Regions from separate parts of the Streptomyces sp. NPDC052020 genome, predicted to be linked through region 1. Evidence: riboswitches for the same ligand, from Rfam matches in the RefSeq annotation. Region 1 holds a riboswitch; the other holds the start of a gene.
What was found. A riboswitch is a leader RNA that binds a small molecule or an ion and turns the genes downstream of it on or off. The one in region 1 is predicted to bind cobalamin.

Region 1 (3,664 bases):
CGGCCGAGCAGGGCCTGCTGGCCGGGGTGGCGGTCCTGCCGTTCGCGGCCAACGCGCTCGCCTTCCACCTCTACTTCCACTTCCAGCACTACCTGGCGGTGTACGCCGTCGAGCAGGCATCCAGCGCCTTCTACAGCCTGGTCCTGCTGCTCTGCTTCGCTCTGGTCATCGTCGTACAGCCCCTCGCGTCCGGCCTGATCCGGCGCATGTCCTACGCGAGCGCCCTCACGGCCGGCTTCGCCGGCCTGGCGGCCGGGATGGCCGTCCTGGCGATCGGCACCCGGCCGGCGCTGCTGGCGGGCGGGGCGCTGATCACCCTGGGCGACATCGTGCTCTTCCTCAAGAACGACCTGGAGGCGCTGCGCCGCAGCCCCCGTTCGGACGCCGTGGTCTTCGGCCAGCAACGGCTGGCCGCCGGGCTCGGCGCCTGCACCAGCGGAGTACTGGGCGGGCAGCTCTACGGCCTCGCCGAACACGCCGGGAGCACAGGCCGGTTCTGGCTGCTGGCCGCCGCACAGTGCCTGGTGCTGCCCCCTGTGCTGCTGGCACTGCGCGACCGCACGGTGAAACAGCCCCACCCGCACGAGGACGACGAAGGAGCACTGAGACCGCATGACACGGACGGGCGGGTTCCAGGACGATGACTTCTGGACCGAGTTCCACGACTTCCTCTTCTCCGAACAGCGCTACGCGCAGGCCGAGGAGCTGCTCGGCACCTCTCCCCTGCTGTCCTTCCCCGCCGGCGCCCGGGTGCTGGACCTGTGCTGCGGGCCCGGTGTGTTCACCGTGCCGCTCGCCCGCCGGGGCTACGCCGTCACCGGGGTGGACCTGAGCCCGGCCATGCTGGAGCGGGCCCGGAAGCGAGCGGCCGACGCCGGCGTCCGGGTCGCCCACGTGCGGGCCGACGCCCGGGAGTACGAGGCGCCGGGCGGATTCGATGTCGTCCTCAACATGTTCACCTCGTTCGGTTACTTCGAGGACCCCGCCGACAACGCCCGCGTGCTGCGCGCCATGCACACCTGCCTGACACCCGGCGGCACCCTCGTCCTGGACCTCGCCGGCAAGGAACTCCTGGCCCGCAAGGTCACCCCGCCGAAGGTGGTGCGGCGCGGCGACGACCTGATGGTGCAGACCGACAGCGTGCTGGACGACTGGGCGCGGCTGCGCAGCGACTGGGTACTGGTCCGCGGCGAGCGGGTCACGCGAGCCACCCTGGTGTGGTTCGTGTACAGCGCGGTGGAGCTGCGGCGGATGGCTCGGGAGGCGGGGTTCGGCCGGGTGGAGGTCTTCGGCGGTTTCGACGGCCGCCCGTACGACGAGAACGCCGAGCGGCTGGTGCTGCGGGCCGTCCGCGAGGAGTGAGGGCGGGCGGGAGCGCGCAGGCGGATTCGCACGCCCTTTTGACCTCGACTCCGCGGACCGTAGTATCACCAGGTCATCACCGCGACGGGAGACAGGAAGCCGGTGCGAATCCGGCACGGTCCCGCCACTGTGACCGGGGAGTGCACCCCTTCGGCATGCCACCGCGCACCGCGCGGGAAGGCAGGGGGAACGTCGATCCGGGAGTCAGGACACTGGCCTGTCGCGGGCCCGTTCCGAGGAGCGCGGACTCCCCAGGAGGCTCTACGTGTACGACGGCACGTCCCGTCCCCCGCTGTTCACCCCTGCCCACCGGCGCCACGCCCTGCGTGCCGTGGCGGCGGCCGTCGCCCTGTCGGCGGCCCTGCTCACCGCCGGCTGCGGTTCGCCGCAGGGCACCGCCCAGGGCGCCGAAACCACGGCCTCGCCGGCCGACGGCTTCCCCGTCACCGTCGACAACTGCGGCGTGAAGACGACGTACGACGAGCCGCCCTCCCGAGTCGTCACCATCCACCAGCACCCGGCGGAACTGATGCTCGCCCTCGGCCTGAAGGACCGTATGGCAGGCACCGCCTTCCCCGATTCCGCCGTCCTGCCCGGCCTGAGGGAGGACTACGAGTCGATTCCGGAACTGGCGAAGAGGGAACCGTCCTTCGAGACCGTCCTGGAGGCGGAGCCAGACCTCGTCTACGGCGGCTACGGCAGCGCCTTCGCCGAGAACGAGGGCCGTTCTCGCGAGGCGTTCGCCGACGCGGGCATCGACACCTATCTCAACCGCGAGTACTGCGGGAAGGAACGGGTGACGATGAAGGACACCTACGAAGAGATCCGCACCATCGGCCGGATCTTCGGCGTACCCGGCCGGGCGGACGAGCTGGTGTCCGACCTCCGCGACCGCGTCGGCCGGGCCACCACGGCTGTCGAGGGCGAACCCCGCCTTTCCGTCTTCGTGTACGACAGCGGGGACAAGACCGCCTTCACCGCGGGCGGCAAGAGCCTGGCCACCGAACTGATCCGCCTGGCCGGCGGCGAGAACGTCTTCGCCGACCTCGATGACGTCTTCGGCGACGTCTCCTGGGAACAGGTCGTCCAGCGCAAGCCGGAAGTCATCGCCATCTACGACTACGAGGGCGCCGGCAGCGTCGAGCGGAAGAAGAAGTTCCTGCTGTCCCAGCCGGCCCTCGCCGACGTGCCCGCCGTCCGGAACCAGCGGTTCGTCGTGCTGCCGTTGACCGCCACCCTGGTCGGCGTCCGGTCGGCCTACGCGGTCGAGGACCTGGCCCGCGGCCTGCACCCCGAGAGCTTCCGGTGACCGCCGCCGTCACCGGCACGGACACCGGACCGACCGCCCGGCAGGGGCGCCGCCAGGGGATACGGACGGGCCGGGCGGCACTCGCCACCACGCTCGTCCTCCTCACCGCCCTGCTCCTGCTCTCGGCCACAGCCGGCCTGACCATCGGCTCCGTACACGTGCCACCGGGCCAGGTGTGGGGCATCGTGACCCACGCGCTGGGCGCGGGCTGGGCCGAACCCGACTGGCCGCGGGCGCGGGAGACCATCGTCCTGGACGTACGAGCGCCGCGCGTCCTGCTCGGAGCGGTGACGGGCGCCGGACTCGCCGTCGTGGGCACCACACTCCAGGCCCTGCTCCGCAACCCGCTCGCCGAGCCCTACCTGCTCGGCGTCTCCTCCGGGGCGTCCCTCGGCGCCGTCGCGGTGATCGTCTTCGGGGTGACCGTGTTCGGGCCGGTGTCACTGCCGGTCGCCGCCTTCCTGGGTGCCCTGGGCGCTCTGCTCCTGGTGTACGCCACCGCCCGCACCGGCGGTCGCATCACCTCCGCGCGGCTCGTCCTGTCCGGCGTCGCCATCGCCGCGGTGCTCACCGCGCTGCTCGACCTGCTGCTGCTCACCACCGACCACGGCAACGAGGCCCGCGCGGTCCTCGCCTGGACCCTCGGCGGTCTCGGCGGCGTCAACTGGGGCACGCTGTGGCTGCCCAGCGCGGCCCTGCTGGCCGGCATCGGCGTCCTGATGGTCCAGGCCCGCAACCTGAACCTGCTGCTGGCGGGCGAGGAGGCCGCGACGACGATGGGGCTGGACGTGGGCCGCTTCCGCGCCCGTATGTTCGTCCTGCTCTCCCTCGTCACCGGGGTCCTCGTCGCGGCGGCCGGACCGATCGGCTTCGTCGGCCTCATGCTCCCGCACATCGTGCGCCTCGTCGTCGGCGGCGACCACCGCCGCGTCCTGCCGACGGCCGCGCTCGGCGGCGCGGTCTTCCTCGTCTGGGCCGACATCGCCGCACGCA
Region 2 (3,664 bases), on a different contig from region 1:
CTACTCGTCGGGCCTGCGCGCCCCCGCGCTGATCGCGTTCGTGAAGGACGCGCTGATCTACATCGTCATCGCGGTGGCGATCATCTACATCCCGATCAAGCTGGGCGGGTTCGACGACATCTTCGCCAAGGCGGGCGAGGCCTTCGCCGAGACCAACCCGGCCACCGGCCAGCCGCGCGGCGCCCTGGCACCGGGCGAGGCGGGCCAGTGGACGTACGCCACGCTGGCGCTGGGCTCCGCGCTCGCGCTGTTCATGTACCCGCACTCGATCACCGCGACGCTGTCCTCGCGCAGCCGTGAGGTGATCCGCCGCAACACCACGATCCTGCCGCTGTACTCGCTGATGCTGGGCCTGCTGGCGCTGCTCGGCTTCATGGCGATCGCGGCCGGCATCAAGGTGAGCAACGGGCAGCTGGCGATCCCTCAGCTGTTCGAGGACATGTTCCCGGACTGGTTCGCGGGCGTGGCCTTCGCGGCCATCGGCATCGGTGCCCTCGTCCCGGCGGCGATCATGTCGATCGCGGCGGCGAACCTGTTCACCCGCAACATCTACAAGGACTTCATCAAGCCGGACGCGACGCCGGAGCAGGAGACCAAGGTCTCCAAGCTGGTGTCGCTGCTGGTGAAGGTGGGGGCGCTCGTCTTCGTCCTGACGATGGACAAGACGGTCGCGATCAACTTCCAGCTGCTGGGCGGCATCTGGATCCTCCAGACCTTCCCGGCCCTGGTCGGCGGCCTGTTCACGCGCTGGTTCCACCGCTGGGCGCTGCTGGCCGGCTGGGCGGTCGGCATGGTGTACGGCACGGTCGCCGCCTACGGTGTCGCCTCCCCGACGCAGAAGCACTTCGGCGGCTCGGCCAAGGAGATCCCCGGCATCGGTGAGATCGGCTACATCGGCCTGACCGCCTTCGTGCTCAACGTGGTGGTCACCGTGGTCCTGACGGTCGTCCTGCGGGCGGTCAAGGCACCGGACGGCGTCGACGAGACCCGCCCGGAGGACTACACGGCGGACGCCGGCGACCCCGGTGTGCAGACGGAGCTGCCGCCGGCCACCGCCGGCGCGGCGCACTGACGCCCGCACCCGCACCCCGCACACGGGCCGCCGGAGGAAACCCGGCGGCCCGTTGCCGTTGCCGCGCCGACCCACGCCGCCCTCACGACGACACAACATCTGGGGGTGGTTCCGGGGCCCGGCACAAGATGTATGCTCGTGCTCGCTGTCGCCGCAGGGGAATCCGGTGCGAATCCGGAACTGTCCCGCAACGGTGTACTCATGCCCGTATGCCTGCCTCTCCGCAGAAACCGCATCCGCGCACCGAGCCAGTCCGAGGACCTGCCGGCAGTGCGCACGAGCCGTCCGGCCCGTGTGCCATGACGTCCGGGCCTCGCGGAATGGGCCGGTGGACGCGGCGCCGCGTGCGCTCGTGAGCTGCCCCCTGCCCCGCGCAAGGCCCCGTGCCGAGCGAGGGAGTGCCTCACGTGACCATCGCGCCAGCCGACCCGGCTTCAGCGATCCAGCCGGAGTACGACGGTCCCGGTGCCGCGCTGCTGCGGACCCTGACCGAGCTGACCGCCGACCTCCCCGACGCCGACCCCGGCCGGGTCGCCGCCGCCGCGCTGCGCGGCCGGTCCGCGCGGGCGGACGAGACGGAGCTGCGCGAGCTGGCCACGGAGGCGGCGGCCGGCCTGATCGCCGAGGACCCCGCCTACTCGAAGCTGGCCGCCCGGCTGCTGACCCTCGGCATCCGCGCCGAGGCCGCCTCCCAGGGCGTCACCGCGTTCACCGAGTCCGTCGCCACCGGCCACCGCGAGGGGCTGATCGCCGACCGCACCGCCGCGTTCGTCCGCCGCCACGCCGGCCGTCTGGACGCGCTGGCCGACCCGCGCGCCGACGACCGCTTCGGCTACTTCGGCCTGCGCACCCTGTACAGCCGCTACCTGCTGCGCCACCCGATCACCCGCAAGGTGATCGAGACGCCCCAGCACTTCCTGCTGCGGGTCGCCGCCGGGCTGGCGGAGGACGGCACGGACCGCGCGCTGGAGGAAGTGGCCGCGCTGTACGGCCTGATGAGCCGCCTGGACTATCTGCCGTCCTCCCCCACCCTGTTCAACTCCGGCACCCGCCACCCCCAGATGTCGTCCTGCTACCTCCTGGACTCCCCCAAGGACGAGCTGGACTCCCTCTACGAGCGCTACCACCAGGTCGCCCGCCTGTCCAAGCACGCCGGCGGCATCGGCATCGCCTACTCCCGCGTCCGCGCCCGGGGTTCGCTGATCCGCGGCACCAACGGGCATTCCAACGGCATCGTGCCGTTCCTGAAGACCCTGGACGCCTCCGTGGCGGCCGTGAACCAGGGTGGCCGGCGCAAGGGCGCGGCGGCGGTCTACCTGGAGACCTGGCACGCGGACATCGAGGAGTTCCTGGAGCTGCGCGACAACACCGGCGAGGACGCCCGCCGCACCCACAACCTCAACCTCGCGCACTGGGTGCCGGACGAGTTCATGCGCCGTGTGAACGCCGACGAGCCCTGGTCGCTGTTCTCCCCCTCCGACGTGCCGGAGCTGGCCGACCTGTGGGGCGAGGAGTTCGACGCCGCCTACCGCACGGCGGAGGCCGCGGGGCTGGCGAGGAAGACGCTCCCGGCCCGCGAGCTGTACGGCCGGATGATGCGCACCCTCGCCCAGACCGGCAACGGCTGGATGACCTTCAAGGACGCCGCCAACCGCACCGCCAACCAGACCGCCGAGCCCGGCCACGTCATCCACTCCTCCAATCTCTGCACGGAGATCCTGGAGGTCACCGACGACGGGGAGACGGCCGTCTGCAACCTGGGATCGGTCAACCTCGGCGCCTTCGTCGACCCGGACGCCCACGACATCGACTGGGAGCGGCTGGACGCCACCGTCCGCACCGCCGTCACCTTCCTCGACCGGGTCGTGGACATCAACTTCTACCCGACCGCGCAGGCGGCCCGCTCCAACGCCCGGTGGCGTCCGGTGGGCCTGGGCGCGATGGGCCTCCAGGACGTCTTCTTCAAGCTGCGCCTGCCCTTCGACTCGCCCGAGGCCAAGCGGCTGTCCACCCGGATCGCCGAGCGGATCATGCTCGCCGCGTACGAGGCGTCCGCCGCCCTCGCCGAGTGCGACGGCCCGCTCCCGGCCTGGGAGAAGACCCGTACCGCCCGCGGTGTCCTCCACCCCGACCACTACGACACCGACCTGGCCTGGCCGGAGCGCTGGGCGGCCCTGCGGAAGCGGATCGCGGCCGTTGGCCTGCGCAACTCCCTGCTCCTCGCCATCGCCCCGACCGCGACCATCGCCTCCATCGCGGGCGTCTACGAGTGCATCGAGCCGCAGGTGTCCAACCTCTTCAAGCGCGAGACGCTGTCCGGCGAGTTCCTCCAGGTCAACTCCTACCTGGTGGACGACCTCAAGCGGCTCGGCGTGTGGGACGCCCGCACCCGCGAGGCGCTGCGCGAGGCGAACGGCTCGGTACAGGGCCTGGCCTGGATCCCCGAGGACGTCCGGCGGCTGTACCGCACGGCGTGGGAGATCCCGCAGCGCGGCCTGATCGACCTGGCCGCCGCCCGCACCCCGTTCCTCGACCAGGCGCAGTCGCTGAACCTGTTCATGGAGACGCCGACCATCGGCAAGCTCTCCTCGA

Region 2: linked by a shared signal. The riboswitch ahead of AB0L74_RS02590 (ribonucleoside-diphosphate reductase subunit alpha) and the one ahead of AB0L74_RS18660 (ABC transporter substrate-binding protein) in region 1 are both predicted to bind cobalamin.

What each region holds. Positions count from the first base shown of each region.
Region 1 covers NZ_JBFAWY010000016.1:55,657-59,320, reverse strand. Annotated here, with positions in the region: gene AB0L74_RS18670 (MFS transporter) at 1-644, shown strand, start outside; gene AB0L74_RS18665 (class I SAM-dependent methyltransferase) at 613-1,362, shown strand; cobalamin riboswitch at 1,416-1,598, shown strand; gene AB0L74_RS18660 (ABC transporter substrate-binding protein) at 1,628-2,671, shown strand; gene AB0L74_RS18655 (iron ABC transporter permease) at 2,731-3,664, shown strand, end outside.
Region 2 covers NZ_JBFAWY010000002.1:150,380-154,043, forward strand. Annotated here, with positions in the region: gene mctP (monocarboxylate uptake permease MctP) at 1-1,072, shown strand, start outside; cobalamin riboswitch at 1,192-1,356, shown strand; gene AB0L74_RS02590 (ribonucleoside-diphosphate reductase subunit alpha) at 1,480-3,664, shown strand, end outside.